DNA from 3 places in the Pristimantibacillus sp. Z349TD_6 genome. Region 3 is predicted to be linked to each of the others. Evidence: a T-box and tRNA genes for the amino acid it is inferred to sense, from the RefSeq annotation. Region 3 holds a T-box; the other regions hold tRNA genes.
The links. The T-box of region 3 lies ahead of metG (methionine--tRNA ligase). A T-box ahead of a tRNA ligase gene usually reads a tRNA of that ligase, here a tRNA-Met.
Positions count from the first base shown of each region.

Region 1: it has a tRNA-Met gene. The T-box ahead of metG (methionine--tRNA ligase) is inferred to sense a tRNA for this amino acid. The anticodon was not compared.
Region 2: it has a tRNA-Met gene. The T-box ahead of metG (methionine--tRNA ligase) is inferred to sense a tRNA for this amino acid. The anticodon was not compared.

Region 1 is NZ_CM149662.1:1,257,510-1,268,514, forward strand. Features, by position in the region: rRNA gene AC0VYE_RS05370 (23S ribosomal RNA) at 1-2,058, shown strand, start outside; tRNA gene AC0VYE_RS05375 (tRNA-Met) at 2,207-2,283, shown strand; tRNA gene AC0VYE_RS05380 (tRNA-Asp) at 2,324-2,400, shown strand; tRNA gene AC0VYE_RS05385 (tRNA-Gln) at 2,431-2,505, shown strand; tRNA gene AC0VYE_RS05390 (tRNA-Gly) at 2,513-2,587, shown strand; gene AC0VYE_RS05395 (P-loop nucleotide/nucleoside kinase family protein) at 2,669-3,265, shown strand; gene AC0VYE_RS05400 (DUF5808 domain-containing protein) at 3,304-4,686, opposite strand; gene AC0VYE_RS05405 (GntR family transcriptional regulator) at 4,697-5,092, opposite strand; gene AC0VYE_RS05410 (Gfo/Idh/MocA family protein) at 5,289-6,284, shown strand; gene AC0VYE_RS05415 (NUDIX domain-containing protein) at 6,438-7,202, shown strand; gene AC0VYE_RS05420 (ribose-phosphate pyrophosphokinase) at 7,226-8,035, shown strand; gene AC0VYE_RS05425 (nicotinate phosphoribosyltransferase) at 8,037-9,521, shown strand; gene AC0VYE_RS05430 (RtcB family protein) at 9,855-11,005, shown strand, end outside.
Region 2 is NZ_CM149662.1:3,427,081-3,438,085, forward strand. Features, by position in the region: gene AC0VYE_RS14590 (methyl-accepting chemotaxis protein) at 1-257, shown strand, start outside; gene AC0VYE_RS14595 (ABC transporter ATP-binding protein) at 435-1,166, shown strand; gene AC0VYE_RS14600 (efflux RND transporter periplasmic adaptor subunit) at 1,138-2,202, shown strand; gene AC0VYE_RS14605 (ABC transporter permease) at 2,206-5,136, shown strand; gene AC0VYE_RS14610 (ABC transporter ATP-binding protein) at 5,145-6,035, shown strand; gene AC0VYE_RS14615 (ABC transporter substrate-binding protein) at 6,042-7,547, shown strand; gene AC0VYE_RS14620 (2'-5' RNA ligase family protein) at 7,615-8,127, opposite strand; tRNA gene AC0VYE_RS14625 (tRNA-Met) at 8,543-8,619, shown strand; tRNA gene AC0VYE_RS14630 (tRNA-Ile) at 8,657-8,733, shown strand; tRNA gene AC0VYE_RS14635 (tRNA-Leu) at 8,755-8,840, shown strand; gene AC0VYE_RS14640 (RNase H family protein) at 9,040-9,555, opposite strand; gene AC0VYE_RS14645 (RDD family protein) at 9,776-10,171, shown strand; gene AC0VYE_RS14650 (hypothetical protein) at 10,341-10,826, shown strand; gene AC0VYE_RS14655 (uracil-DNA glycosylase) at 10,878-11,005, shown strand, end outside.
Region 3 is NZ_CM149662.1:2,253,730-2,264,734, forward strand. Features, by position in the region: gene AC0VYE_RS09715 (GNAT family N-acetyltransferase) at 1-169, shown strand, start outside; gene AC0VYE_RS09720 (GNAT family N-acetyltransferase) at 183-656, shown strand; gene AC0VYE_RS09725 (serine hydrolase domain-containing protein) at 695-2,158, shown strand; T-box leader at 2,494-2,755, shown strand; gene metG (methionine--tRNA ligase) at 2,798-4,444, shown strand; gene AC0VYE_RS09735 (NUDIX domain-containing protein) at 4,449-4,913, shown strand; gene AC0VYE_RS09740 (VOC family protein) at 4,977-5,363, shown strand; gene AC0VYE_RS09745 (phosphotransferase) at 5,580-6,497, shown strand; gene AC0VYE_RS09750 (MerR family transcriptional regulator) at 6,503-7,366, shown strand; gene AC0VYE_RS09755 (NAD-dependent epimerase/dehydratase family protein) at 7,420-8,334, shown strand; gene AC0VYE_RS09760 (multicopper oxidase family protein) at 8,389-9,282, opposite strand; gene AC0VYE_RS09765 (S66 family peptidase) at 9,603-10,616, shown strand; gene AC0VYE_RS09770 (glycoside hydrolase family 32 protein) at 10,755-11,005, shown strand, end outside.

The sequences.
Region 1 (11,005 bases), 1.0 Mb from region 3:
TTTAGGGCTAGCCTCGAGGAATGAGCGTCGTGGAGGTAGAGCACTGATTGGGTGCGGGGCCCGCCAAGGGTTACCAAGTCCAGTCAAACTCCGAATGCCATAGACGTGCTACTCGGGAGTCAGACAGTGAGTGCTAAGATCCATTGTCAAGAGGGAAACAGCCCAGATCATCAGCTAAGGTCCCCAAGTGTGTGTTAAGTGGGAAAGGATGTGGAGTTGCAAAGACAACCAGGATGTTGGCTTAGAAGCAGCCATCATTTAAAGAGTGCGTAATAGCTCACTGGTCGAGTGACTCTGCGCCGAAAATGTAACGGGGCTAAACACACCACCGAAGCTATGACATGTACCGTATGGTACTTGGGTAGGGGAGCGTTGAATACGGATTGAAGTTGGACCGTGAGGACTGGTGGACTGTATTCAAGTGAGAATGCCGGTATGAGTAACGAAAAGACAAGTGAGAATCTTGTCCGCCGAAAGCCTAAGGGTTCCTGAGGAAGGCTCGTCCTCTCAGGGTAAGTCGGGACCTAACGCGAGGCCGAAAGGCGTAGTGGATGGACAACAGGTTGAAATTCCTGTACCACCGAGGATCGTTTGAGCAATGGGGTGACACAGAAGGGCAGTGACGCGGACTGATGGAATAGTCCGTCCAAGCAGTGAGGCTGATCGATAGGCAAATCCGTCGATCATAAGGCTGGGCTGTGATGGGGAGCGAAAATTGCAGTAGCGAAGGTCATGTACTCCGGCTGTCAAGAAAAGCCTCTAGTGAGATCTAGGTGCCCGTACCGCAAACCGACACAGGTAGGCGAGCAGAGCATGCTAAGGCGCGCGGAAGAACTCTCGTTAAGGAACTCGGCAAAATGACCCCGTAACTTCGGGAGAAGGGGTGCCTCGGTAGGGTGAATAGCCCGAGGGGGCCGCAGTGAAAAGGCCCAAGCGACTGTTTAGCAAAAACACAGGTCTGTGCGAAGCCGTAAGGCGAAGTATACGGGCTGACGCCTGCCCGGTGCTGGAAGGTTAAGGGGAGCGGTTAGGAGAAATCCGAAGCTGTGAACCGAAGCCCCAGTAAACGGCGGCCGTAACTATAACGGTCCTAAGGTAGCGAAATTCCTTGTCAGGTAAATTCTGACCCGCACGAATGGCGTAACGACTTGGGCGCTGTCTCAACGAGAGATCCGGTGAAATTTTAATACCTGTGAAGATGCAGGTTACCCGCGACAAGACGGAAAGACCCCATGGAGCTTTACTGTAACTTGATATTGAACTTTGGTACGATCTGTACAGGATAGGTGGGAGCCTTTGAAGCATGAGCGCCAGCTTGTGTGGAGGCAACGTTGGGATACCACCCTGATCGTATCGGAGTTCTAACCTAGAACCGTGAAACCGGTTCGGGGACCGTGTCAGGTGGACAGTTTGACTGGGGCGGTCGCCTCCTAAAATGTAACGGAGGCGCCCAAAGGTTCCCTCAGAATGGTTGGAAATCATTCGAAGAGTGCAAAGGCATAAGGGAGCTTGACTGCGAGACCTACAAGTCGAGCAGGTACGAAAGTAGGGCTTAGTGATCCGGTGGTACCGAATGGAAGGGCCATCGCTCAACGGATAAAAGCTACCCTGGGGATAACAGGCTTATCTCCCCCAAGAGTCCACATCGACGGGGAGGTTTGGCACCTCGATGTCGGCTCATCGCATCCTGGGGCTGAAGTAGGTCCCAAGGGTTGGGCTGTTCGCCCATTAAAGCGGTACGCGAGCTGGGTTCAGAACGTCGTGAGACAGTTCGGTCCCTATCTGTCGCGGGCGCAGGAAATTTGAGAGGAGCTGTCCTTAGTACGAGAGGACCGGGATGGACGTACCGCTGGTGTACCAGTTGTTCCGCCAGGAGCACCGCTGGGTAGCCAAGTACGGACGGGATAAGCGCTGAAAGCATCTAAGCGTGAAGCCCCCCTCAAGATGAGATTTCCCAGTATGTAAGACCCCTTGAAGACGACGAGGTTGATAGGTTCGGGGTGGAAGCACAGCAATGTGTGTAGCTGACGAATACTAATCGGTCGAGGGCTTATCCTAAACACGTTTACTGTGACCCATACATCCAGTAGACAGCAGCATAAAGGCTTCAGCAAGCCTAATCTTTCGTATCCAGTTTTCAGGGCGCAACTTGCTAATGCATGCATTAGTGAATGTTCTGTAAATCAATAGCTTTAGTAGTAATTGACGCGGGGTGGAGCAGCCCGGTAGCTCGTCGGGCTCATAACCCGAAGGCCGCAGGTTCAAATCCTGCCCCCGCAACCAAACCAAGGTTTCACTTTCGGATTTATCCGAGCTTACATACGGAGCTGTGGTGTAGTGGCCCAACATGCCTGCCTGTCACGCAGGAGACCGCGGGTTCGAATCCCGTCAGCTCCGCCACTTTTACAAGAAGAGTAACAAAATATATGTTGGGGATTAGCCAAGCGGTAAGGCAACGGACTTTGACTCCGTCATTCTCAGGTTCGATCCCTGAATCCCCAGCCATTTATATGCGGAAGTGGCTCAGCGGTAGAGCATCGCCTTGCCAAGGCGAGGGTCGCGGGTTCGATTCCCGTCTTCCGCTCCAATTTTACACATCCAAAACACCTTGCAATGCAGGGTGTTTTTTTGTTATGAATAAGACATTAATAATGATGAGGGGTTCGCGATGCGCAAATTAGTATTTTTTGTAGGCGGTGCAGGAGCAGGCAAGACGACATTGGCAAAAGCGCTGGCAAAGAGGCGCAGTGTGGCCATTATTGATATGGATACGGTGCTTAGGCCGGCAGCTGTTGCGCTTATGATGCAGGCAGGACTTGATCCGAATGACCGAGATTCAAGTCTCTATAAGAAACTGTGCCGCGATTTAGGCTATCGCATTACGATGGATGCTGCACTTGAGAATATTGCTAATGACGGCGATATATTTGTAATCGGGCCCTTCACGAAAGAAACAGAGACCCCGGACTGGATTGAGCAGGAGCTCTTCGCAATCGGGGCCTCTTTATCAGACGTTGAGGTAAAGGTCGTATTCGTTTATCTCCGTGACGACAAGGTGCATTATGAACGAATTGTGCAAAGGGGATCTATACTCGATCAGTATAAGCTGGACAACTGGAGCGAGTTTAGTCCGTCTTTAGTGAGGAGAGAGCTGAAATGGAACATTCCAGCATCCTCAGTGCTTTATTTTGACAACTCCACGCCTCTAAACGAGCAGTCTTTAGCATCTCTGGATCAATTCGTGTATGGTGGAGACGCGTTCTAATAGCACGAACATAACAGCAGTTGAGTACCGTATGAGCATTAAAGCTTACTAGCCGTTAGTTGTTCGAAAAGCTCCTTCGTTCTGGCGGCGTCTTTCTCATTAAAAATAACGGTTAAGCCGTCAAGCTGCATGGTAATGTACGGCGGTGAGTTTTTAAATACATATAGCTTGGCAGCACCCAGCTTCTCTAAGGAAAAGTTGCCACGGGCATATTCGGCTGTCGCTGTGCCATTTGTTCTAAATCCGCTTGGGAGCGTTTCTTCAAGCGTAATTCCCTTAACATCACTTAAATTAAAGCTGTAATCGTATAAAGGATAATCGATGGACACAATACCGTCCTCTTTAATAGTTAGAGTAGGAGCTGTATTGTCAGATTGCACAATAAAAGCAGTCAAAGGAATGACGATTACAAGGACAAGCACGATGCCGCCGTATTGAATCCATTTTCCGGCCCGGGTTGCCATATTGACCGTTGTACCAATTCCAACACGCTTAGGAACCATGATCGTCTGATCATCCGGGTTGTAGTAAGTAGAGCCATTAATCCAGTAGTGGTCGTCATCGGCTACAATACTTTGGCCGTCTGTTTCGGCAAGGCTTTCTTCAACCGCCTGTATCTTGTTATGTACAAAAAAGATGCTGCATAGCGGCAAGAGGGATACCATGACAATACCAATCATCCACTGCGTAAAGCTCAGCGAGCTCCCCTGTGTTAAAATCATATAAGCAACAAAAGCATTAATGCTCTCAAAAACAGCAAGGCTAGGCCAAAGCATGGACCAATAACGACGTGCTGCGCGGTTAATAGCGGCGTTGATGTCGTGGTTTTTGCTGTACACCTTCGTTTTCATTTTGCCAAAGGCAATGTAAATGACGTATAAGATCGCAGTCATCGCGAGTGAGGCAATGCCGGTCATTTTTAAGAGAACGTCGCTGTTAAACAAGGAAACGATAATAGGGACGACAGATAAAAGTGCGGGAATTAGGAACCAATAAGGAGAAACAAGCACCGATTTTTTGAGCTGCGTTACTTTGGTATCAATGCGGATCACTCGTTTTTCTCCGACAAACCATTGTTTATCCCGTTTGAGCACAGCGGCTTTATGATGGATTTTGTTGAAAGGAAGTTTGGATGTATACAAAAAAATTGCAAACCAAAGCAGCATGTAAGTAAAGGCTAATGAAAAGTATTTATCGAGCAGGAAAAAAGGCACTAAGGTTATTAACGTAATGCCAGCATACACAAAATATGATTTTTTATATTTTTCTTGAAGCTGCTTCATTTCTGCATCCTCGAAGGCATGTGCAGGAAATGTTACGCCAAACAATATATGATTGCTTGGTACGGCTTGCTTCAAAAACATAACAAGAATAGTGATGTAGGCAATAGCTGCTGGAACGATTAAAATAATATTGTTCATGAAAGGTCTCCTATTCTGGCAGGGGATGATTTTTGCTCATTGCGGCTTTAAAGATGTTCGAGCAAATGTGCATAAATTGTTCTTGCTCGATACCTTTAAGACTAGCCTCAGAAATAACAAGCTTTAATTCATACTCCAGCTTTTGGCTAAAATCGGCTTGCTTGCTCCATTCGGTGCGTACCTTGGCCCCATGACGGCGATCAATAGATATGTATCCCTCGTTTTTGAGAAGGGCATAGGCTTTGTTTACGGTCATGGCATTTACCCCTAAATCATCGGCGAGCTGTCTTACCGTTGGCAATTTCTCCCCATAATTGAGTCCGCCTACGCCAATTCCGATGACAACTTGGTTGCGGAGCTGGACGTAGATCGGTATATCACTGTTGTAGTCGAGCGTCATAATCATCGGATCACCCCTAGCAATAAAGTATCATTTGTATTAGAGATGTTAATACAGATTATACAAAATGTCAAAATGCAGCTGAATCATTTGGACAGGCAGTCCTTGGCATGGCTATAATAAACAGAAGAAGACTTTCCTCATTTCATAAAAATATAATAAGCGATTAGCCAATAAATCTATTTTTCAAGGAGAGACGATTATGATCAGATTCGGCGTTATCGGTACAAACTGGATTACGGAGTCATTTATTTCTGCAGCGAGCGAGGTCGAAGATTTCAAACTAGCTGCTGTCTATTCGCGTTCGATAGAAACAGCGAGTACATTTGCGGAAAAACATAGTATTGCTGCTACATTTACGGATATCGAAGAGATGGCGGCAAGTGGACAAATTGATGCGGTATACATTGCTAGTCCAAACTCATTTCATGCCGCTCATGCGATTGCTTGCATGAAGCATGGCATTCATGTGCTCTGCGAGAAGCCGATCGCTTCGAATGCGCATGAGCTGCGCCAGATGATTGCGGCTGCGAAGGAAAACGGCGTGCTGCTCATGGAGGCGTTAAAGTCGACGATGCTGCCCGGGTTTAAGGCTGTACAAGACAACATCGACAAGCTTGGAACGATACGGCGTTATTTTGCGAGCTATTGCCAGTATTCGTCTAGGTACGATGCCTATAAGGCGGGTACGGTGCTTAATGCTTTTAACCCTGTATTCTCAAACGGGGCGCTTATGGATCTTGGCATTTATTGCGTCTACCCGCTTGTAGCCTTATTTGGCAAGCCGGATGTAATTAAAGCGACTGGTGTCATGCTGGACTCTGGCGTGGATGGGGAAGGAAGCATCGTTCTTCAGTATGAGAGCATGGATGCGGTCATCATGTATTCCAAAATTACACATTCATCGCTGCCATCTGAGATTCAAGGGGAGAACGGCAGTATCGTAATCGACAAGATCAGTGAAATAGGGAAGGTTGAAATCCAATACCGCAACGGGACAAGCGAAAATATTTCGCAGCCTTCAAATAGCAAGTCGATGTACTATGAAGCGAAGGAATTTATCGAGCTGATTAAAGCTGGCCGTACGGAGTCATCCATTAACACGTTTGCAAATTCACTCGTGACGCTGGAGATTATGGATGAGGCAAGAAAGCAGATTGGACTCGTCTACCCTGCGGATGCTATAGAAACGAAATAATATAACAGGAGCGGCGTGCAGCCGCTTCTTTTTTTATACCCTTATTCGTGACTAATTGCCTATTTTTCACATCAGCCGTTGACAAAGGAATTTAATAATGTCATTATGATAATATCAAATCGAAAAAATGAAACAGATCGGAGTGCAGCAGCAATGGTCGAAAATGAATCCAATTACGCAGCAGATCATTACCGATCACCTGATGGCGCACCAGCAGATATCGTCATCTTTACGATCGTAACGACAGAAAGGCAAACGCCTAAGAAGGCGCTGCCTACGAGGGAGCTGCAGGTGCTGCTGATTAAGCGGAACATATGGCCCTTCGAAGGGCAGTGGGCGCTGCCAGGCGGCTTTACGATGGAAAATGAGACGGTATATGAATGTGCTATACGCGAGCTGCAAGAAGAGACAGCGGTTGAGGACGTGCATATTGAATATTTTAACGTGTATAGCACGCCTGGCCGTGATCCAAGGGGCTGGATTATCTCGCATGCATTTCTAGCTCTCGTTAACGAATGTACACTTGAGAAAAGAGCTGCGGCTGTGGATGCATCAGATGTGCAATTGTTTACAGTCGAAGAAGCGCTTCAAATGGATTTGGCGTTTGACCATAAGCAAATCTTGACCGACGCGCTGCAAGAGATTCGCAAGAAAATGCTGACTACGAAGATAGCGAAGGAGTTTCTGCCAGAGGAGTTTACGCTTAGTGAGCTGTATCAGGTAATAAAAACGGTTGTTCCTGACTTTGAGGAGAAAAATTTCATTCGCAAATTGACGTCAACGAAAAGTCGCAGCACGATTATTGAGGAGGCTACGGACGCAAATGGAAATCCGAAGCAATCCAATCAATATTCGCAGCGAGCAGCGCAATTGTACCTTTTTTCAAAGGAAGAGCCAAGATTGTCTATTTATAGCTGAACGCGTACGAGGAGAGTGATGTCATGCTGAAGTTTAATGGAGTAGAGCTTGGGTTAAAACAGTTTCCGAATGGGGAGACGCTCATAAATGGCGATGAAATTCTTACGCATATGGCGGAATTCAATACGATCGTATGGAAATATGAGAATGATGGCGATCTGGTTAAGCTGATGTTCATCAAGAGCTATCTCGATGATCGGCGCGTTAAATGTACGTTGACCATTTATTATTTGCCGTACAGCCGAATGGATCGAGTCGAAGGTACTTCTGCCTTTACGTTAAAATATACAGCTGCCTTTATCAATAACATGAACTTTGAGTCGGTTACGATTATCGAGCCGCATTCCGATGTATCGCTGGCGCTGATCGATCGCAGTATCGGCAAATATCCAACGATTCAGCTGCTTGAGCAAGTCGCGAACGAAGTAGGTTTTGATTCGGAGAAGGACTATCTTTTTTTCCCTGATGCAGGGGCGCAGAAACGTTACAGCAAGGTTCAAGGCTACCAGCAGCTGGTAGGCTACAAAGCGAGAGATTTTCAGACCGGCCAAATCAAGAGTCTGGATGTCGTTGGACATACCCCGAGTGAGGGCTTTAAGGCCATCATTGTTGATGATCTTTGTTCGTATGGCGGCACGTTTATGCTTAGCGCAGAGAAGCTGAAGGCACTTGGAGCCACGCATATTTATTTGCTGGTAGGACACTGCGAGCATTCGATCTACAAAGGGAAAATATTAGAAACGGATCTTATTGATAAGGTGTACACGACCGATACCATACTTCATCAAGCAGAGCATGACAAAATTCACGTATTCGCAATGGGAGGCCTATAAGATGACGCAAAGATTTGTTTATCCAGCTACGCTGCTATGTGACTTTTACAAGGTGAGCCATAAAAATCAGTATCCAAAAGGAACGGAGCTCGTTTACTCGACGTGGACCGCTCGCACAAGCCGACTAGATGATATTAACGAGGTTGTCGCTTTTGGCTTCCAATCGTTTATCAAACAATATCTCATCGATTATTTTAATGAGCACTTCTTTGCAAGAACAAAGGCAGAGGTAGCGCATGAGTACAAGAGGCTCATTCAATATGCGCTTGGAGAAGCGAATCCCGATGCATCGCATATTGAGGAGCTGCACGATCTTGGATATTTGCCGATCAAGATTAAGGCGATTAAAGAAGGTGCATTAGTACCGATAAGAGTACCAATGCTGACTATTGAGAACACGAAGCCGGAATTTTTCTGGCTGACGAACTATTTGGAGACGTTGATGTCGTGCCAGCTGTGGATGCCGGCTACGAGCGCTACGCTAGCTTTTGAATATCGCAAAATTTTAGAAGCCTATGCGCTGCAGACAAACGGCGATACAGCAGGCGTACCGTTCCAAGGTCATGATTTCTCGATGCGCGGCATGGGTGCGCTTGAATCGGCGCTCGGCAGCAGCGCAGGCCATCTCCTATCGTTCACGGGAACAGATACGATACCAGCGATATTGTATTTGGAAAACTATTATAATGCGAATATAGAAAAAGAATTGGTAGGTACGTCGATTCCGGCAACCGAGCACAGCGTTATGTGCGCGCACGGACGCGATGAGATGGCATCGTACCGCTATTTGATCAAAGAGGTATACCCAAATGACTTTGTCTCGATCGTGTCGGATACTTGGGATTTATGGAGTGTGCTGGACGTGGTCATTCGCGGCTTGAAGGATGATATTATGAGCAGGGACGGCAAGGTGGTCATTCGTCCCGACAGCGGAGATCCGGTCAAAATCATTTGCGGCGACCCGGATGGTGAGAGTGAATTCGAGCGCAAAGGCGTTATTGAAATACTCTGGGATATTTTTGGCGGCACGGTTACGGAGAAGGGGTATAAGCAGCTAGATAGCCACATCGGGGCAATCTATGGAGATGCGATTACGATTTCGCGCTGCAAGGAAATTTGCGAGAAGCTGGCAGCAAAAGGTTTTGCATCGACGAATATGGTGTATGGTATCGGTTCGTTTACTTACCAGTACAACACGCGGGATACATTCGGCTTCGCATTAAAATCGACGTTTACCATTGTGAATGGCGAGGAGCGCAAAATCTATAAGGATCCCAAAACAGATAATGGCGTGAAGAAGTCGCAGACAGGTCTTGTCCTCGTTACGAAGCAGGATGGGGAATTTGCCTATACTGACAATCTTAGCGCAGAGGAATATGAAGCTCGTAAAGCAGAGGATCAGCTGGAAGTAGTGTTTGAAGATGGGAAGCTAGTTCGCGATTTGACGCTGGCTGAAGTACGCGCAAACTTATTGGCTCATTTATAAGTTATTTATCCGTGAAAATAAGATGCTCCTTCGAGCATCTTATTTTTGGTTTATTATAAATGTGTTGACAGAAGTTGGGTGATCAGATTATTATGATGTAAATCAAATGAAAGGAGGTCGATGACAATGTTCGGACTAAATTTTGAACGTAATCATGCAACTAAATATAGCAAGTCCATTTCATCGGCCTCTACGGGGCCTGTGACTATTTTCTAAAATCTTGTATGCTGCAAGCTGCAATGATTGGGAAATAAAGGCGCAAGATTAAGCCATGGACTTTTTGGGGTCCATGGCTTTTTTGTGTTCATTTGAATTTTGAGGAGATTATCGGATATGAAAGAAACGTATTATCAGCAAGTAAAGCTGCCTTCGGGGCAGGTGCATGTTTATGCAGGACCAGAGCTATTCGCGTCCTTGGATTATAAAGTGTTTGAAATGGCGAACAACAACTTACAAATACCGAATCAAGTATATATGAGTTATACGCCTGATGTGCATGTTGGCGTGGGAACCTGTATCGGTACAACAGCGGTATGGAATGCGAGTGATGGCTACGTATCTCCTTCCATCGTAGGCAGCGATATCGGATGCGGGATGCGCGTACAGCTTACAAATCTGCATAAGGATGATTTGAAGGAAGTGAAGCTGCGTCGCAAGCTGGTTAAGGCTATTGAGAAATATATGCCAGTCGAGGAGCATGCAAGAGGTTACTTCTCAGATATTAGACTTGAGAATATCGTGAAGAAGGGCTTGCACGGCTTGCCGAAAAAATATATTCCTGATGCCTACACGCCGCGCAAAGCAACCTCCTTAACCCATGTGGAAAGCAGCCGCTTTGATTTTGACGAAGAGGTGCTGGATAAGTTTCCGGAAGTTGTCTGGCATCGCGCGCATCGCCAGCTCGGCACACTTGGCGGCGGCAATCATTTTGTAGAAATTCAAACGATTGAAATTGCCGAGGAAAACAGAGAAATTGCCGAAGCATGGGGGCTGTTCGACGGCCAAGTGGTCATTATGATTCATTCTGGCTCGCGGGCTTGGGGCGGTGCGGTCAGTCAATATTGCAGCACGGACATTGCCAAAATGATGCGTCAGGAAGGCATAGGCACCGCGGATCCTAAGCTGCTATATGCGCCGTTATCCCATCCGCTCGGACAAACGTATGTCAACCTCATGTACTCGGCCTTAAATTATGCGGTCGTGAATCGCCACTTGATTGCTTATGCTGTCAGGGAGGCTGGCAAGGATGTATTCGGCTCCAAATTTGAGCTGCGCACGCTGTATGATCTCATGCATAACTACGCATGGGAGGAAGAGCAGGATGAGCAATCGTTTTTCGTGCATCGGAAGGGTGCAACAAGAGCGCTGCCGGCAGGACATCCGGATAACCCTGAGCCTTACCTTTGCACGGGGCATCCGGCGCTTATACCAGGATCGATGGGCACTGCCTCGTATATTATGGTCGGAAGCGCTGAAGGGAAAGC
Region 2 (11,005 bases), 1.2 Mb from region 3:
CTATTGCACAGATTAGTGAGCAGATTCATGAAAATTCTGCAATTACTCAGCAAATGTCAGCCAGCTCGGAGCAGGTAAGCGCCTCAATGCAGCAAACGGCTGCTACAGCTGCCGTTAATCTGGAGAAGACAGAAAATGTTGCTGCCGCAACGGAAGAGCAGCTCGCTTTGATGGATAACATTTCTTCAGCAGCTGTTCATTTAGAGGAAATTGTACGCGATTTGGACCTTGCTATTTCTCATTTCAAGGTGAAGTAAGATAATGTAAAAGCTGTTTTTTATGCGGAGTTTAAGCCTTCGCTAAAAGCAGCTTTTTTTGTTCGAAAAAGGTTTTAAAAAGTTGTTTAAATTTGACGTAACTTTTTGAGCATGTCCTACGTCTATCATGTAAGATGAGAATTATGAAAGTTGGTTGAGGAGGGATCGGAAGCGCTAATGGCCATTCCGCAGGAAGAAGAACAGAAGGTAGAAGAGCAGGTTGAAACGACTGAGGAAAGACGCGATCTGCTTAAAGTTATTGATGTAGAGCGAACGTTCCAAGTTGGAGGAACTCCGCTGCCTGTACTGAAGGGCATCAATATGGAGCTTAAGGAGCGTCAATTAGTCATGCTCAGAGGCAGATCAGGCTCTGGCAAGACGACGCTGCTGAATTGCTTGGGCGGTCTCGATACGCCAAGCAAAGGAGAGATTTTGTTTAACGGTTTGAAGTTTCACAGCATGAGCGATGACCAACGCACTTTAGTTAGGCGAAAGCACATGGGCTTTATATTTCAAGCCTTCGCACTTATGCCGCTATTGTCCGCGCGTGAGAATGTGGAGCTGTCTCTTCGGATGGCTGGTGTACCGCGAGCGGAATGGAAGGATAGAGTTACGCAATGTCTTGAACTGGTTGGTTTGGAGCGCCGAATGAATCATCGTCCCTTCGAGCTTTCCGGCGGTGAGCAGCAACGGGTTGCAATTGCTAAGGCGATCGCCCATAAGCCAATGCTGCTGCTTGCTGATGAACCGACGGCAGAGCTTGATACTGGCATGTCAGCTCAAATTATGGCGGTTTTCCAAAATATTATTCGCACTGAACAAGTTTCTATTTGTATGACTACACATGATCCTACGATTTTGGAGGTTGCTGACATTGTCTATGAAATGGTGGACGGAAAATTTATTTAAGCGTTCAATGGTTGTTGTATTAAGTGCTTCTTTGGTGCTTTCAAGCGGGTGCTCCTTGCTTCCCGCAGAAGATGAAGAAGAGGTTATACCTGAGATTGCCCCTGCACAAATATCCAAGAAGCCCGAGTATGAGGTAACGACGACGACATTAGAAACGTCGATACCGCTGATCGGCAAGCTTATCTCTTTGGAAGAAGAGACAATGTTTTTCACATTGGACGGCAAGAATTTGAAAGAGCTGAATGTGAAAGTAGGAACAACTGTAAAAGCCGGTCAAGTAATTGGTCAGCTGGACGTTGATGTACTGGTCAAAAGCTTGCGGCAAGAACGGCTTTCATTTAGGAAAATCGAAAATGAGATGAAAGACACGCTTCGCCAGCGTGATGAAATGGATCCGATTGAATTTGAAGGTAAGCTGATTGCTTTTGAAGAACAGAAGCAGAAGCTAGTCGATATGGAAGAGGAAATCGGGAAAGCGACATTAAAGGCTCCATTTGCCGGAACGATTGTTTCTCTTAACGTGCAGAAGGGCGATTTGATTAAAGCCTATGCTCCAATTGCCATTGTAGCTGATACGAGCAAGATTACAGCTGCAGCCAAAATTTCTAAGTCAGAGCTAGAAAAACTAGGCGTTGGCATGGAAGTAACAGCTGATATTACGAGCGTTGGTAAATTTAAAGGCAAGATCAAGCAGCTCCCTTACAAAACGGAGGAACAGAACAACGGCGGCGGCGGTGGTGGTTCTGGAGTAGAGAAACCGGAAAAACCCGAAGACTTCTTAATCGTTGATCTTAAGGATTTGCCTAAAAACTTGAACCGCGGAATGCCGCTTTCGATTAAAGTCATTACGAAGCGCACTGAAAATGCTATTGTTATTCCTCCTTCTACGCTTCGTTCTATTGGATCTCGTACGTACGTGCAGGTCATTGAAGGCGAAGTTAAGCGCGAAGTTGACGTAGAGGTCGGCCAACAAACCTCGACGAATATCGAGATCCTCAAAGGGTTGAAACCGGGGCAGAAAGTTGTAGGTCGATAGCCAATGGGAATTCCGCTGTTTCGTTTTTTGTTCCGCAAAATGTGGAACACGCGCTGGCTAACCTTAAGCACGCTGGCTGGGCTAACTCTGGCGGTTGCATTTGCAACGAGTATCCCTATGTATGCAGATGGTGCACTCAAGAGAGTAGTAGCCGAATCACTGCAGCAGAAGAGTACCGGATTACCTGCGGGCTCGCTTCTCATGAGATATCAATCACCTGCTGGCGGGAAAACGGATTTAGCAGCGCTGTCGGAGCTTGAAAAGTATATTAAAGATGGAATACCGAAAGAAATTGGATTTCCATTTGGTACGTATGTAAACAGCTATTCGATTCGCGGTGCAGAGGTCGTTCCTGAGGATTCTAGCAAAGTAGACGCAGGACGCAACCGGCAACTGACGATTATGAATCTGTCAGAACTTGAAAAAAATACAGAGCTGACCCAAGGTAAATGGTTTTCAAATACCGAAGGGGATGGAGACATACTCGAAGCAGTCATGTTCGAGGAAGCAATGTATAGAAATGATGTACATATCGGCGATGTTTTTGAATATCCGATATACGGTGGACTGGATCTGACATTGCGAGTGAAAATTGTCGGAGCAGTCAAACCGCTTACTGATACGAGTTCATACTGGTATCAAGGGATGGAAAGCTTGCTGAACACGTTCCAAATAAGCAAAGCAGCATTCGAAAAGACGCTGTTAGCGAATAAAAAAATACCGCTGCATAATGCAAGCTGGTACTACGCATTTGATTTATCAGAAGTAAAAACGAGTCAATTAACACCGTTAAGCAAGACGCTTGAACGCTTGAATATTGAGCTGTATCAGCGCCTTAAGGACACAAGAGTAGAAATTTCTTTTGCATCCACGCTTACCGAATTTAAGAAACAAAGCCTGCAGCTGCAAACATTGCTATTTACGCTAGCTGCTCCTATGCTTGCGATGGTGTTTTTCTTCATTGCCATGAATGCAAGGCAGTCACTGGATAAGCAGCGAAGCGACATTGCAGTGCTTCGAAGCAGGGGGGCCGGCACACGGCAAATCATTTGGATTTATTTGCTCGAAGGACTACTGCTTGGTGGTATCGCGCTTGGAAGCGGTCCGTTTATCGGTTGGTTCATGGCGAAGAGTATCGGATCAGCCAATGGCTTCCTCTCTTTCGTTAATCGGAAGTCCATACCGGTAGGCTTCTCTACGGAGGCCATTATTGCGGGTGGAGCTGCAGTCTTTCTAGCGCTTATGGCGACCATTATTCCAGCTGTTATTTATGCAAGATCTTCAATCGTAAGTTATAAGCAGGATCTGGCGCGTTCTGATCGCAAGCCAGTTTGGCAGCGTTGGTATCTTGATGTCTTGTTAATTGCCACTGCTGGTTATGGCTGGTATATGTTCAATGAGCGCCAAATGTTGACGTTCAAAACAGGCATGACAACGGATCAATTAAACGTACAGCCATTTTTATTTTTTGTTCCTGCCTTATCAATCTTTGCATTTGGGTTGTTTTTCTTAAGATTATTCCCATGGCTATTGAAGGTGTTTACATGGCTAGGACGCAAATTTTTACCGGTTCCGCTTTATTTGACGCTGACTCAGCTTTCACGTTCATCCAAGGGATATTACCCATTGATGATTCTATTGGTGCTGACGCTGGGGCTTGGTGTTTATAACGCATCGGCAGCTAGAACGATTGATTTGAACTCCACGGAACGTACGCTGTATAAATACGGAGCAGACGTAACCATTCAAACGGTTTGGGAAGGGTCTCCGGAAATTACTACAACGCCTGGCAACAACGGCGGAAATGGTGGTAATGGCGGCAGTGGAGGCAATGGCGGCGGTTCTGGTGGCGGTGGAAACGGCGGAAATGGTGGAGGAGGCAACGGCGGTGGTTCAGGCGGCGGAGGCGGTGGCGGTCAAACCATACCTTCAAAGATGTTGTTCAGTGAACCTCCATTTGAGCTTTTCCGTTCCCTTGATGGCGTAGAAGCGGCTGCTCGTGTACTACAGACGAAGGGCAGCGTGGTCATTTCAGGCAAATCGATTGGTCAAGGAACCGTAATGGGTATTGATAATGTCGACTTTGCTAAGGTCGGCTGGTTCCGCAATGATTTGTATCCTGTTCATCCGAATTATTATTTAAATAACTTGGGTAAATATGAGCATGCGGCGCTTATTCCTTCGAAAGTAGCAGAGAAATATCAATTAAAAATCGGAGATCCAGTGTCAGTTGGATTCGCCGAAGGTAAAGTGGATTTTATGGTCGTTGGCATTTTGCCTTATTGGCCTAGCCAATATCCAGATAAATCACCGTTTATTATCACGAATTTAGATTATATTTATGACCAGCTTCCGCTCATTCCTTATGAGGTTTGGCTGAAGATGAAGCCTGATGCTAAAGTAGCTCCGATCGTTGAAGCACTGCAAAAGGCTGGAGTGGAAATAGCAGCTATTAAAGATGTAAGAAGCGAGCTAATCATTCAATCGAAGCTTCCAACTAGGGGCGGCGTATTCGGAATATTGAGCTTAGGTTTCCTTGTTTCGGTCATCATCACATTAGCTGGCTACGTCCTATTCTGGTTCTTCAATCTCTCAGGGCGTGTTGTCCAATTCGGGGTATTGCGGGCAATGGGATTATCGCGAAGACAGCTTACGGGGATGCTGCTTCTGGAGCAGTTATTTACAGCAGGACTTGCGATTGGACTTGGCGTGTTAATTGGTAAAGGTGTGAGCTTGCTCTTTCTGCCATTCTTGCAAACGACAGAAAACGTTGCAGAAACAGTACCGCCTTTCCGAGTCATATTCGAGTCTAGCGATACGAACCAATTGTTCATAGTTGTCGGATTTATGATGCTGACCGGCGCATTGCTGCTCTTCCTGCACATACGCAGGCTCAGAGTGCATCAAGCGGTCAAGATGGGAGAAGAACGATGACAACAGCGATGATCGATTGCGAAGGTCTAGTGAAAATTTACAAGACAGACGATCTAGAGGTCGTTGCCCTACAAGGCTTGAACCTAAAAGTAAACGAAGGCGAGCTAATGGCTATCATCGGCAACAGCGGCAGCGGGAAATCGACGCTTCTGAATACGTTGGGCGGTCTTGACCGCCCTTCAGCCGGCCAGGTGCATGTAGGTCCTTGGGATCTTCTGAAGATTTCCGAAGAGGATCTAGTGAAATACAAGAGGGAGACGGTAGGATTTATTTGGCAAAATAATGCCAGAAACCTGCTGCCTTATCTTACTGCCCTCGAAAATGTAGAAATGCCGATGATGCTCTCGGGGAAGGTTGATCGCGCATATGCGAAGCAGCTGCTTGAATGGGTTGGCTTGAAGGAGCGAATGCATAACAAGCTCCATCAATTGTCAGGCGGTGAGCAGCAAAGGGTTGCCATTGCCATATCACTGTCGAATCGCCCGAAGCTTCTGCTTGCGGATGAGCCGACTGGTTCGGTTGATACGGCTACCTCCGATTTGATAATGGGTATTTTCCGCAGGTTGAATCGCGAAATCGGTATTACCATCGTCATTGTAACGCATGACTTGACGCTTGCAGGCAAGGTAGACCGAGTGGTTGCCATTCGCGATGGCTTGACGAGCACCGAGTTTATTAAACGCAATCCGAATATTAATCTTGATGGAGGTGAGGCAGAGCTTCCAGCTGTTAGCAGCGGACTGCAGTCTGTGCATGAAGCCTATGTCGTGGTAGATCGCGTTGGACGTTTACAAGTGCCTAAGGAATATTTATCTGCTCTTAATATTAAAGACAAAGCAACGATGGAATTTGACGGCGAGCGGATTATTATTACTCCGCCTAAATCACTAGGGGGTTAAAACCAAATGAATAATAAAAGATTGTCAGGCAAGCGAATTCGCAAATTTACTTTAGTATCGTTAACACTTACCTTGCTTATTGGCCTGCTTGCAGCGTGCAGCAGCGGCTCAGACAGCTCAACAGAAAAACGGGTTTTACGTATTGGCGTGCTTTATGGCGGTGCGGATAATGAGCCGTATTTCCGTCAGCAATACACGGATATGTATGAAATGTCTCATCCTAACATTGAGTTCCAAATCGTAGGCGCAATCAACTATGATGATCAACGCTTTGAACAGCAAGATCCTGCAAAGCCAACAAAGCAGCCAGATCCGTATGAAAAAATGAAAGAAATGCTTACTGGATCAAATCCAGTCGATGTTGTTGTTCTGGATTACAATATGCTTCGTCGGATGACACAAGACAACTTGTTGCAACCGCTGGATCCATTAGTAGCACAAGATAAATTCGACTTGTCGGATTATGTTCCAACTGTTGTTGAAGGCATAAAAGCTGCTGGTGACGGCGGATTGTATGCATTGACGCCAACCTTCAACTCTTCTGCACTTTACTACAACAAAAAAATGTTTACTGATGCTGGTGTAACTCCTCCGACAAACAAAATGGAGTGGACTGAAGTTCTTAACTTGGCACGTCAAGTGGCAAAAGGTGAAGGCGTGGACCGTAAATTTGGATTCTCCTTCAATCGCTGGTCCAATGACGGCTTTAGCAATGCGCAGTCTTATAGCCAAGCATTGCAGCTGAAAATGTGGGATGACAAAGGCGAGAAAATGCTCGTCAATAGCGATCAGTGGGAAAATGTATGGAGCACTGTTGCATCACTGTATCAAGAAGAAGTGATTCCTACACAAGAATTTATGAATAAAATGTATGAGAAGCAAAACGCTGAAGGCGGCAATGACCCATTCTATGGTGATTTGTTCATCAAAGGCAAAATTGCGATGACGATCGGTGATTATGGTTATATTAATGAGCTTAAGAGAGCTTCGGACAACGCTTCGAAAATTAAAGATTTTGAAGCTGTTGATTGGGACGTTGTGACAGTTCCCGTTTCTCCAAGCGATCCAGAAGTGGGCAGCAGTATTTCATTGAGCCAGTTGATGGGTATTAACAACAAAGCTCAAAACGATAAAGACGCTTGGGATTTCATCAAGTTCTCCAACAGCAAGGAATGGGCTAAGCTGAAATCGAGAAGTCTATATGAAATGGTTGCACGTAAGGAATTTTTGACGCCAATCGGCGGTTTGCAATACAATATTGACGCATTTACTTCACTTAAACCAATGCCAGCTGTAGATAATGACAAAATCTTCCGTGAGAAACCAGGCGTATGGGAAGCTCAACAACCTGGCTATGAATTGTTCCAGGCCGTAATCGAGAAGAAAAAATCTGCTCGTGAAGCGCTAGCTGAGTGGGAAACACGCGGAAATGCGGTTTTGGAAAAAATTAAAAACAATCCAACTGGAGAAGGCAACGGCGGCGGAGTCGAAATTATGCCGATGCCAAGATAATTTGAAATAAGAAAGAAGCCCGTAATCGACCTCTGCGTCGTTTGCGGGCTTTTTCCTTAATATTTGTCTAACCTCGTAATAGAAAGGACTGGTAAGCGGTCCAAGAGCCGTTCTCGGTCTGATACATCAGATGTATGCGATCAATTCTCGAAGTAAGATCAATGGACTGCATGCGCAGATTTCCGAATAAATCATGCAGCTCATCAGCTGAGATTTCTTGCCCTATCGTGACATGTGGCGTGTAAACATATTTGGGCTCGACAATGGCCAGCGGACCGCTGCATACGCTCTCCTGGAGCTTCTGCATGGAAACGGTGTCTTCAAGCGCTAAATAGAGCACATGACTTACAGGAAAAAAAGTAGATACACGGTTCAAATGGATAGAGAAAGCAGGCAGCTTAGATGTTGTTTGCTCTAAATGAGCGACTGCAAGCTGCAATTCATCGTCTGACCAATCTTCTGCGTATCGTACTGTCAAATGAGCAGGTACAGCTGTGTAATGCGGATCATGGCGTCTTCGCCAGCTATTAGCGAAGTCCTGTACATGCTTTTCGGGGAAAACAACAATTCCATATAACATGGTCTTCAGCTCCTTCGAAATGACCTATTTTGAGTATACCCCATTTGCATGTATGATCCCAATTTTGGGGTATTCTAATGTATACAGCCTTTATTGGAGTGATAAGCATCAGCTACTCCAATAAGATAGCGGAGGGATGACATGAGATGGGTATATTGGGTTCGCCTATATGAAACCAAATTTCAAGCGGGTTGTTTGGTTAGGAGAATGGAGAATGACGGTTGGATGTACGGCTATGAAACTCCGCATGAGGTAGAGGTATTTCGATCCCGAAAAGGGCGATACGGCGTGAGGTTTATACCATAAAAAATAAAAAGAAAATAAATTAGAATATTTTGCTTGACTTAAAACACACCTATATAGTATATTATTTTATGTCGCCAATTCAACTGGCTTTGCTCAAATGGATATACGTCGCGGGGTGGAGCAGCCCGGTAGCTCGTCGGGCTCATAACCCGAAGGCCGCAGGTTCAAATCCTGCCCCCGCAACCAACCTTTCGATGAATACGTTGAAATATACGTTTTTCGAGGGCCCTTAGCTCAGTTGGTTAGAGCGGTCGGCTCATAACCGATTGGTCGGGGGTTCGAGTCCCTCAGGGCCCACCATAAGCAAAACCTTTACAACATGCCGGGGTGGCGGAACTGGCAGACGCACAGGACTTAAAATCCTGCGATGGGTGACCATCGTACGGGTTCGATTCCCGTCCTCGGCATACCTCGAAGACATTGACGAGTCAATGATTTTCACGAAGTACATAAGATGTACGCACGATAAAAGAACCTCTTTTCTAGAATCTGACTTGTCAGTTCTGAGGAAAGGAGGTTTTTTTATTGTTAGGTACTTAATATCTAGCAATTTAATTTAATATGTTAATTTCTAAAGCTGTTAAGTAAATTATAGGCTGGCAGTAATTAATTTATAGCAGCTTGTCTCGCAGCATTATGGGCTAACCTATGGAGTGTATTGTTTTTCTTGTGCTTGCTTATGTATTTTATTTGTATGTGAACGTTGGGATACATATTATTTAAATGATGTAGAACTGCCAATATTTCATCTCTAGCTTCTTTATAATGTGAATGAGAAAAATAATCTTTTGATAAAATGTTTGCGATTTGACTGCAATCAGTATAGATAATAGCGAACTTCGGCTCATACTCCGTCAGCGCACTTGCAAGTATTTCAAGACTGTAACGAACAGCAAGCAGTTCACCGTAATTGGAACCATCAATATGTTCCATCAGAATTTTTTTGGCAGTAATGCGTATCGTTCTATTGAAGACAAAGCAACAAGCTGCTCCATGATTATTTTGCGCAACGAAACCGGAGTAATCACAATACAAACAAATCATACTCTTGTTCACAATGTTTTGTCTTAAACGGGGATTGGCATATGCTCTTTTTATTAGCAATTCTGTTGTAGTATCCACAAAATCGATCCTCCAGATTGTATTCCTTCTTTCATTATTTTAATCATCGTCAAAAAAGAGATGGGTTAGTCTTCAAATGGGATAGCTTCGAAATATTTTTTACTTTAAGGATAGGCGAATGGATTAAGGTATACATCGGAGCTGATAAGCGTAAGTTTTAATAGGAATGTGTCTGAATAAGGGAGTAACATTAATGATGTAATACTGGAGGGGACTCGGCATGAATGCAGGTTTTTGGATTCGATTAGGAGCTTCGTTGCTGGATGGCATTATTATTGGCATTCCATTAGCCATTATTTCATTATTATTTACAGGAGGAAATGAAGGTAGAGATTATTTTACAGATGTGGTCTCATTCCTTTACTCGTTACTTGTACCGGTATTTTGGAGCGGCTATACCATTGGGAAAAGGATATGCGGCGTACAGATTAGAAAACTGGATGGCTCACCTCCAGGAATAGGCACCATGTTATTGCGTAATGTTGTCGGTGGACTCGTTTATGGATTAACATTAGGTATTGCTGTGATCGTCAGCGCCTTTATGGTCGGTTTGCGCGAGGACAAAAGAGCGATTCATGATTTTATAGCAGGAACAGAAGTGGTGCATTCTGATTAGACTGTCTTATGAGCTCGTTGCGATATTATGCAGCGAGCTTTTTTATTATACTTTTGGCATTTGCCACGATATTTAATGAGGGAACATTTTTGCTTTCTCTATTTTGAATGAAGTAAACTAAGAGTTGTATTGAAATACATGAGCGATAAGGGAAGTAGGTGGATGATTGATGCAGCACAAGAACGAGGAGACTTCACTTAAGCTAAGCGCGCGTCGACTCTATGCGGAGATATTCTCTTTAAAGGACACGCTTTACAATGATCTTCTACATCGGTTTAAGGATGATGTATCACTCACAGAAAAAGCGGAGCAGTGGAAAACCGGCATAATGGCAGCCGCGATCTCTACAGCGCTCTACAGCTCTTCTCTGGGAGGAAACAAGGAGTTTCCTTATGTCTATTCCTATTTGAAAATAAAGCTTAAAACGTATCATTCTGAAGGGGAAGCAGCGATAGAGGACTGTATGTCTGTCATTTCAGGCCTATTAAATGAAGCTGATTACGAGCCTGATTCATATTCCGAAGGAATCGCTTTATGGCTTTATTTTAGTATTCAAGGAAAAGAGTCGTTTGTAGAAGAAGAGACGGTTCCATATTTGCTTACTGGACAATATATTAATCAAGTTTTTTATAATTGGTTCGATAAGCAGAGCTAATAAAGGCTGCTTATTCAAAAACGATTGCGTTTGAAGGGGATATTAATGTTTATGAATACGTTAGCAAATGATTGGGCGCAGAAATTGCAGAGTGAGCTTGAAGCGCCTTATATGCAAGAGCTTTTTGTCATATTGGCAGAAAAATATAAAACGACCACGGTTTATCCGGAAGCAGAAAA
Region 3 (11,005 bases):
ACTGGAAGGCAACGTAGGCTCAACAAACATGATGATCAAGCTGGGCTGCCAGCAAGAGGGTGTGCGCAGGAAAGTGATTTACACTAACGGTGAGTATAAAGATCTTATTTTATTTGGTCTAACGAAGGATGAATTTGTAGAACAGCTGAATAAAGATCGTTCTGTTTAGGTGGTTTAACAATATGAATATTCGATTGTTCGAGCACAACGACAGGCAAGATGTAATAAATATATTATCGGAGCATCCGCTGCAATTCCCAGATTTCGTTATTGAAAGATATCCGCCTCGGTGGGCGGACTTCGCCAAAGCTCCAGCGGGCAAAAGCCAATATCATGTAGCTTATAGCGATGACAATCAAATTATAGGTCATGCAGGATACCTATTTAATAATGAAGTAGGCCTTTATGAAATCGTAGGCGTAGTCGTGAAAAAGGATTTTCAACGAGCGGGCGTTGGCAAAGCTCTGCTTTCTACCATCTGCAATAAAGTAAACGAGCTGAAAGAGAAGGAAATTATTCTTTATACTTTAGGGCATCCGGGGAATGAAGATACGATAACCTTTTATCAACGGATCGGTTTTGAGGTCAGCCTGTATGAAAAGGACTATTTTAGCAGTGGTTACGATAGAGTCACGTTTATTAAACAATTGAGCTAGTAGATTCGTTGAGTATAAAAGAGTGGGTGATTGCATTCATGATTAACGATGTTGAAGGCTTGATAAGCGTTATGGAAATGGATCGACCAGAAAACAATGGTTTATCATCAAAGTCGTTGCTTGCGTTTTTCAGTCAAATCAAGCAATTAAACTTGAAGTTGAACAGCTTTATCTTGATGCAAAACGGCAAGGCTACTTCCAAGTTTTATCGTGATCCTTATCGTCCAGGCACGCCGCAGCTGTTATTCTCACTTAGCAAAAGCTTCACATCTCTCGCAATAGGCATTGCTTGTGACGAGGGCCTGTTGGATTTAAGGGACAAGGTTATCTCTTTTTTTCCTGATAAGCTGCCTCCTGCGATTTCTGACAACTTGTCTGAAATGACCATTCACCATCTGCTATCGATGAATGCTGGCCATCATGACAATATTTACGGAAGCGTTGCGGAGCAAACGGACTGGGTTAAAGCCTATTTAGCAATGGATGTAGAGCATAAGCCAGGAACCTATTACCGTTACAGTACACATTCTACCTATATGTTGTCTGCTATCCTTGAGAGAGTAACAGGTCAAAAGCTAACCGAATATTTAATGCCTCGTTTGTTTATGCCTCTAGGCATTTCATCCGCTTCTTGGGAAACCTGTCCGCTTGGCGTCGTTGCTGGGGGAATGGGACTAAGTATTCCTACTGAAGGGATAGCTAAGTTTGGGCAAATGCTGCTAGACAAAGGCATATTTAATGGCCAGCGAATCGTTTCAGAGAAATACATTTCACTCGCCACCAGCGTGCAAAGCGATACATCGCGAGACGAAGAGCGCATCGATTTTTCCCAAGGCTATGGGTATCAATTTTTTCTTTGTCGTGATGGCTGTTATATGGGAAATGGCGGGTATGGGCAGTTATGTTTTGTGTCGCCCAAACATCAGGTTGTCATTGCGGCAACATCGAGCTTCTCTTCCATGAAACAGCTTCAAACCATGCTAGATTTAGTGTATGAACATATTCTCATGCAAATAGACATGGATATCCACTTTGAAGATGGTGAACAAAAAACAGATTTAGATCAGCATCTCTTGAAAATGGCTAATCCGTTCATACCATCATTAAGTGAGCCTAGCCCTATTCGCTTAGATGATCTTCGTTTTTCATTCAGGGATAATAAACAAGGATTCACTGAGCTTCATTTTGCAGCAATCGGGAACGAATTTCAGTTTAAGTTAATTTTTGGCGAACAGAGTGTGAAGACGTATCCTTTTAACTTCAGTACCATCATTCATGCAACTGATCATTTTGTGAAAGATTTGGAAACACATGATCAGGAAGTGGTTACACAGGCTTGTTGGATAGACAGCAATCAACTATCTCTTACTTTGATCTACATAGAAACCCCGTATGTGATAACCTATTCCGTTTGCTTTTATGATCATAAAATAGAACTTAAATGTACCCATAATGTGTCATTTGGTATTGATGCGTACGAATTAATTGGTGTACAGGTTTAGTGTTGTGACAGCATAGCTATGCGCTTTAGCGTAAATTCAAAGAGGATGCCAAGCGGCGTCCTTTTTTCATACATACAGGAATAAAAAAATATAAATTTACCGAACGAAACGGAGTTTAGCGATCAATATCATATATTACACAATGTGATGTGAGTTCTTTTTGACAGCAGAAATCAATCGTCGGATTGATCAGGTATTAGGAGGCAATCTGGAGGCATTTTCCGATAGTTATAATACAATAAAGCGAGGTAGGAATAAGGAGATGTGGGCAGTAATATAATCACCTTGACTTGAAATATCATATTAAGTATAATTCCAATAAATTGAATATTCTAACAAAAGCTGCGATGAGAAAGAGTACCAAGGCGATGTCTTTTTACAGAGAGCCCCGGTTGCTGAAAAGGGGTAAAGAATAACTTTGGGAATATGGTCTCTGAGCTGCGCATCGAAACCTCATATGGTTGTAGGCTGCGCCGGAACCCGCACCCGTTACTGTGCTAGGGTATACATGCATAAGCATCGTACCTGAAGAGGTTAATGTCGCAAGGCATTAATAAAATTGGGTGGTACCGCGTGAGCACAGCTCTCGTCCCTTTGGGATGAGGGCTTTTTTGTTTGTCAAAAAAAGGAGGAATTATGATGACAAATGTGTTTATTGGCGGTGCTTGGCCCTATGCGAACGGTTCATTGCATTTGGGAAGATTGGCGAGTGTATTGCCAGGGGATGTGTTGGCACGTTATTACCGCGCAAAAGGAAATAAGGTATTGTACGTATCTGGAAGTGACTGCCACGGTACACCTGTTGCCGTGCAAGCAATTCAAGAAGGTGTTTCTCCGGGAGATATTGCAGATCGATTTCATCAGGAATTTGCCGAATGCTTTAAACAGCTTGGGTTTACGTATGATTTGTATACTCGAACAGATCAGCCATTTCATCACCAAGTCGTTCAACAGTTATTTTTGACACTTTTAGAAAAAGGACATTTATATAAAAAAACAATCCAACAAACGTATTGTGAAACAGACCAACGATTTTTACCGGATCGCTATGTTGAAGGGATTTGTCCTGTTTGCAGCAACCGTGCGAGAGGCGATCAATGTGATTTTTGTTCAACCTTGCTTGACCCAGCCGACCTGACAGACAAGACATGCAAGATTTGCGGGAATCCTCCAATTGAGCGGCCAACGGAACATTATTATCTTGCACTCTCTTCCTTCCAAGCTGAATTGACTAAGTATGCAAATAAAACAAAAGATTGGAAAGAAAATGCAGTACAATTAACGCAAAGATATCTTGCAGAGGGGCTTCAAGATCGAGCGGCGACAAGGGACTTAGATTGGGGCGTGGAGGTTCCGGTTGCAGGGTTCGAAGATAAAAAAATTTACGTCTGGATTGAAGCAGTGAGCGGATATTTATCGGCAAGCAAGCAGTGGGCTGCTGAAAAAGGCGATAGCTGGGAGGCCTTCTGGAAGGACGGAAATGAGGAAATAACCGCTTATTATGTACACGGCAAAGACAATATCCCTTTTCATACACTGATATGGCCGGCTGTACTTCTAGGCGCTGAGGATTATCATTTGCCTGATCGAATCATCTCTTGTGAATACATGACGCTGGAAGGGAAAAAGTTTTCGACAAGCAATAATTGGGCGGTTTGGGTGCCGGACATTTTGAAGCGTTATGAACCAGACTCTATTCGTTATTTTCTGATCGCAAACGGTCCAGAGAAGCGGGATACTGATTTTTCATGGCGAGAATTTATTTATAGTCACAACGGAGAGTTGCTAGGCGCATTTGGCAATCTAGTCAATCGTACGCTAGCGTTTGTAAATAAATCTTTTGAAGGAAACGTTCCTGAAAGCAAGCAGAACGCGGAATGGATGAAAGCCATTGCTTCTTTATATGTCGAGTCAGGTGCATGCATTGAAGATGGACGACTAAAGGAAGCGATTGAGTTAATTTTTGCTATTATTCGCAGAGTAAACAAATATTTTGATGAACAAAAGCCATGGATTCAGATTAAAGAAGATCGAGAGGCTTGTGCTTATTCAATAAACACTTGCGTGCAAATTATAGCGAATCTTTCTCAATTGTTGACCCCGTTTATTCCTTTCTCATGCGAGAAAATAAGAAGGTTTCTAACTCTTCCTGAGCCTAGCTGGAAGTTCATTACTGTAGCTGCTAATCAAAAAATTCAAGGTTTAGAGCTGTTGTTTGAGCGTATTGACGTTGGTCGCATTGAGGAAGAAACAAATGCGCTAAAGATTCAATCCAAAAGGGAGTGAGCCTATGAATAAGAGAATTATCGTTACTGGCGGAGCCATTATTAAAGATGAAGCTGGAAGAATATTGTTACAGAGAAGATCAGACTACGGAGATTGGGGTCTGCCTGGCGGCGGAATGGAAGCGGGAGAAAAAATTGAAGAAACGATGATAAGAGAGGTGCTGGAGGAAACGGGTCTGCATGTAACAGAATATGATTTGTATTCCATTTATACTGGTCCCAATATGCAGTATCAATATCCTGATGGCAATGAAGTTGTATTCGTCATGTTTATCTTCAACGTGGCGGTAGATCTAACAGGTAAATTAGCTGAGGATGGTAAGAATGTACTGCATACGGATAGCAATAATGAGTCGCTGCAGTTGGTTTTTACGAAGTTGGAGGATATCGACATTGAATGTATTAGCAGCGTGCAGAAGCAGCTGTTTAGTGATCTATTAAATCATAAAACGGATATTTTGCGAGGGTGATAATTGAAGGATCTTTTTGTTACAATAGTTAGAATAAATTATAAATTTTAGGAGTTGTTATTGGTGGAAAATAATAGTGTAAACTTGGTTCATTTGAAAGGACCATCATTTGTTTTTCTAGTAGCCGATTTACAAGATTCCATCCATTTTTATGAAAATATCGGATTTACTTCAGAAAATATTGGCGGACATATTCATATGAATTACGGCGATGTGACCTTTATTTTGCACGAAGCTAAAATGAAAAGTGATATTCGGCCCAATTCGTCAGTAGAAGGCGGACTTTATTTTGATGCTTTCTGCTACACGAATCCAGAGGGATTAAGACAGTTACATAAGTTGTTTATTTCAAAAGATGTGAAGATTGTGCAAGGACCGCATTGGTCAGATGGATGGAGTGAGCTCACCATTGCCGACAATAACGGTTATCGTATTGCTTTTGGCGGCTGAGCATTGTTTATTAAGTCGATGTGCCCGATCTTAAAAGCCTTGATTTGAATAATGGCATAAAGCCATGTCATTAATCGAAGTATGAGATAAATTTGAAGCGTTGAGAAATAGTTTGGGCAGTTTTTGCCTAGAGTTGACTATGAAACGTTTTTTACCTTTGAGCGAGACAGCAGTGAGGCTAAAATAAATGTATAACTTTGTTAAGGAGCTGCTGCAATGCTTAATAAAAACGAGCTTATCTCATCATTATTATTAATGGCCAAAGAATGGGGTTTAACGGATATTACGCCTCATGTGCTTAGTGAGGGTGGGAATTTAATTATTCATCTAGCTCCTTATCCCATTGTGGCAAGAATAGCGATTGTTCTCTCAGAAGCAGATGGAGAGTATGCATACAAGATACAGGATCGAGAGCTGCTTGTAGCGCGTTACCTACATTCCAAGAATGTCCCTGTGCTGCTGCCAACTAGCCTTGTTGATGCGGGTCCTCATAGCGTGGCAGATACATGGCTGACGCTGTGGGCTTATGTCCCTCCTGCAGCCTTGCAACCTCCATCACCGAAGGAAGCAGTTGATCTTATTAACAAACTTTCTAAGGCAATGAAGGACTTCGAAGGTGATGTTCCTATGCTTGGCGTCTGGGAGCGCACTTGTCAATCAGCACAAAGATTAAGACAAAACCCCGATGAACGAATACAAGCATTATTGCAGAAGTTTCATAAATGGGATGAGCAGATGCGGGAGGAGCTAGGCCTGTTAGTACCCAGTCATGGAGATGCCCATGCAGGAAACCTGATACCGAGCCCGGAGGGCTGGTTATGGATGGATTTTGAGGACATATCATTAATGCCCTACTACTGGGATTTGGCCTCCTATGTTGGCAATCTTGTTTTATTTGGTGGAACACAAGAGCCAACTTTCACATGTATGCTGAATCATTCTGATATTGTTTCTGACAAAAAGACTTTTGGTTTTGCAGTTTCTGCACGCATATTGATGTCTACCTTAGGCAATCTGGATTTTGCTCTCGCAGGGCATGGTGATCTGGAGTTTGCAACGAAACAACTTGAATTAGCTGAACCCATTTTGCAGCAGATAGATTTATTAACAGGCGAGACTCTCAAAGGGGAATAGATTCGATGAGCAACGATCAATTCTACTCTATAGGCCAAGCGGCAAAGATATGTAATATCGCTGTTCAAACACTGCGCTTTTACGACAAGATCGGCTTGGTCATACCCAGCCATACGGATAAATCCACTGGTTATCGGTATTACTCCAATTACGAACTTCTTTATATTAAAATCGTCCAAGACATGAAAACATTGCAATTTTCGCTTGATGAAATAAAAGCTGCTTTAAAAGATGGAAGCTTAAGCAGTTTAGTAGAGAAGCTTGAATTAAAACGAAGAAACACGATTACTGAAATAGAACAATTAGAGCAGCTTGTACAATTAATAGGAAAGAGATCGGAACAAATCAATTATTTGCTGGATTTAGGCGATGAGCTTAAAAACCTTGATGTGTTAGTGGAATTAAAACATTTGCCGGAGCGGCTTATCCTATCTGATCGCAGCAGATCAGCGTGCGGGATGGAAGCATCGGTTGTGAAGTTTACACGATTATTTCAGCAGGCGGAAGCAAACGGATTAATTCCGAAGCAATTGATGACGATTTACCATGAAAATATTTTGACATTTGATCGAGAGGATTCTGATTTGGAGTTTTGTATTTCTACTGACACTATTGGTGCTCACGCTCTTAAAGGTTATGGCCGAATCATCCCTGAAGGCGAGTATATTACAGCTCTTTATTGCGGAATTCCGAACGCCGAATCGTGCAAACGGATTTACAGCAAGCTGCTCGCGTGGATGGAGAAGCATAACTACATCGAAGCGGGTCCATCGATTGAGCTGTATTTGGTTGATATGGCTCAAATGATGAAGCCGGAGGAGTTTATTGTGGAGCTTCAAGTTTCTGTTCGAAAAGCGTTGACCCTATAGTTACTATAGGGTTTATATTGTTTTTATTCGCCAAATGGGGAGGAAAAAACAATATGAATGTGATTTTCGGAACGGGTCCGCTGGGCATGGCCGTCATGAGGGAGCTTGTTGCTCTTGGAGAACCTGTCAAAATGGTTAGTTTGAGCGGGAAAGCGACTGTACCTTCCGGGGTGAGTGTAAAGCAAGCGAACGTAATGAATGAGGATGAGACAAAGGCCATAATGAAACATGCAAAGGTTGTCTTTCAGTGTGCGCAGCCGCCATATCAGAAGTGGCATGAGTTGTTTTTGCCTTTTCAGGAGCATATCATATCGGGAGCTATAGCTGCAGGAGCGAAGCTTGTCGTTGCCGAAAATGTATATATGTATGGGCAGGTTAATGGGAGCATGCATGAAGGATTACCGTACACAGCCGTGACTAAGAAGGGGAAAGTACGCGCAGACATGTCTAATCGTCTGCTGCAGCTCTATCAAGAGGGGATGCTGCAGGTGACGATGGGACGGGGAGCGGATTTTTTTGGACCGAATGTTCACCATTCTTCTGTTGGTTCACGGTTGTTCAAGCCGATAGTGAAAGGTAAAGCATGCACGGTTATGGGGAATCCGGATAAGAAGCATACGTATACGTTTATCGATGATTTTGGGAAAGCGCTCGTTGTGTTAAGTCAACATGAAGATGCATATGGCCGCGCCTGGCATGTTCCGAACGATGCTGCGGTTACAACAAGAGAATTTATTGAAACAGCTTATCGACTTGCTGGATTCCCTGCAAACATTCAAACCATGGGGAAAGCGATGCTTCGAATAGGGGGATTGTTTATACCGGCAGCGAGAGAAAGCATCGAAATGCTGTACCAGTTCGAAAATGATTTTATTATTGACAGCAGTCTATTTTCAGAGAGGTTTGGCTTGAAGGCTACGCCCATAGAGGAAGCTATAGCAAAAACATTGGAATCGACGGTAGTGTAGAGGTTATGCAGGCGTGATTACAGGGCGTAAGGCCTGCTAATACTCAAGGAAGATTTATTCATACACGACTGCTGTCGTCATTCCTCCCAGCGAAAGCGTCATATTATTACTAACATGATGCGGGAAATGACAATGCAGAGGCCAGCGACCCGGATTATTAGCGATAAACTCAATATCTCTCGTGGTACCCGACGAGATTAGTATTGTATTTTTTTTAAGACGATTTTCTATTGCAATAGAATTTCCATCCGCTGCAGTCTCATAGAATTGATGTCCGTGAAAGTGAATCGGGTGATTCATCATTCCAATATTCCCGAATCTTATTCTAACGCGGTCACCCTCGTTAACTGGTAATAGGGCTGTATATGGAAAGCATTTTCCGTTTATAGTGAAAAAATTACTTTCATGTGCAAAAGGGTCAATTTCGTAGTTTCCATTTTTTAAAACCCCAGGCTCCAAGCCCATTAGTTTAAATGCTCCCAGCATAAGGTAATAATCTTTTTGTATATCCTTTTTGCTTTCATTGGGATCAAGGATAATAAAACCTCCTTCTAACCCAAGCATATCCTGAACTACACTGTAAAAATGCGAGTGATACATATGGGTACCAGGAGCGTTGGTGATTTTAAAATGGTAATCAAAATAATGGCCTGGATCAATTTTAGGTGAAGGTTCGATTTCTGGCACACCGTCCATTCCATTTGGAACATCTAAACCGTGCCAGTGCACACTCGTAGGCTGAGGTAATTTATTATGTACTCTAAGACACACATAGTCTCCGGGATATACACAGATCGTTGGCCCCGGAGACATTCCATTATAGCCCCATGCATTCACATAGATTCCGGGAAGTATTTCGCTCTTTACAACTTCTGCAACAAGATTAAAATACTTCACTCCATTTTTTTCAGTAAAGGGTAGATTTGGAATGTTTGGTGTAATGACCACATTCATACCTCCAAAATTTATTCTTAAATCATTGTATGAATGGATAATAAAGATTAGTGCTGTTAGATAAGATCTGATTATGTGTTTCCCGGAGCAAATACTTGTTTGCCTATGAAATTCAGAAAGTACTCAATAGAGTAGTCATACATATAGACAAATTGTCTCTCGATCTAATAAGCTGAAAGAGATGTATCCATATCAAGAGCCGCGAGAGCGCGAAGTGAAACAAAAAGAGAAATGTATTACCATCGTTAAAGAGTCAATGACATTACAGAATGACGCTTTTTCTATGTTAAAAGACATTTATGCGGAGGACAATGATGATCAAATATCCGAGGTTTGAAGAAGGAGCAACGATAGGCGTGACGGCACCATCGCATGGGGTTTCTGCTTCTATGCATGATTCGTTTAAGCTGGCTTGCAGTCGTATGGAGACGAAAGGGTATTCAATCATTTGCGGGGAGACAGTTTGGACGCAAAATAAAGCCAAATCATCACCTGCCCAAAAACGAGCGGACGAGTTTAATGAAATGATGAGCAGTGATCACATTGATATCGTCATTCCTCCATGGGGAGGCGAGCTGTTGATTGAGATGCTTGAATATATTGATTTTAACCGCTTAAATGATAAATGGATAATGGGCTATTCAGACATAAGCGTGCTGCTATTTGCGACTACGTTAAAGACAGGCATAGCGTCTGCACATGGTGCTAATTTATTTGATCTAAGAGGCGAATATTCGGATGAGACGACAGCCATGTGGCAACCGGTTTTATCAACTAAGGCAGGAGAATCTATCATTCAATATTCGTCTAATAAGTATCAAAAAGAATGGCAGCACGATAATCCAACCCCTTATGTGTTTCATTTGAACGAGCCTACATACTGGAAATCGACCTCCAAGCAACAAGTGAAGACCGAGGGACGTTTACTTGGAGGCTGTATTGACGTGATCAGACATTTAGTCGGCACACCTTATGGTGATGTATCCGCTTTTCGAGAGCAGTTTATCGATGGTGAGCCTATTTTGTGGTACCTCGAAAATTGTGAGTTATCGACCGTAGATTTACGCAGATCACTGGTTCAAATGAAGCTGGCGGGCTGGTTTGAGCAGAGCCCATGCATTTTGTTCGGACGGAGTCCAGCAAATCAACCCGTAGACGGTTATACCGTTGAAGATGTGTATCAAGAGCTCGCTGAAGAGCTTCAAATTCCGATCATTTATGATGTGGATTGCGGGCATGTTCCTCCTCAAATTACGCTCATAAACGGTGCTTATGCCGAAGTGGAAGTTAATGAGGGTAAAGGTATAGTCAAGCAGTTTTTTAAATAGTGGTAAAAGACAAAACAATTCTATTTGCACTATAGTGCTGATCCTAGAATTAAGAGAACGTAGCAGCAGTATTTCAGCAGGGGTGAGTCCGTCTTTCGAAAGCAATGGCCTAAAGCTATTTGCGATCGGGAGGACGGATTGGTTAAAAAAGTAAGCGTTTACACATGCTCAATTAGCATGATGAAAATTCACAAGCAAGGATGGGTGATCAGGTTGGAAAATACGACAAGCAAACAAGACCTTCATCAACGTTATATTGCAAATGCGAATAAAGCGCTTCAAGAAAATGTGAAAACGATTGATACAACATATCGGCTTCATTATCATATGATGCCGCCAGCAGGCTGGATGAATGACCCGAACGGCATGATTTATTTTGAGGGACATTA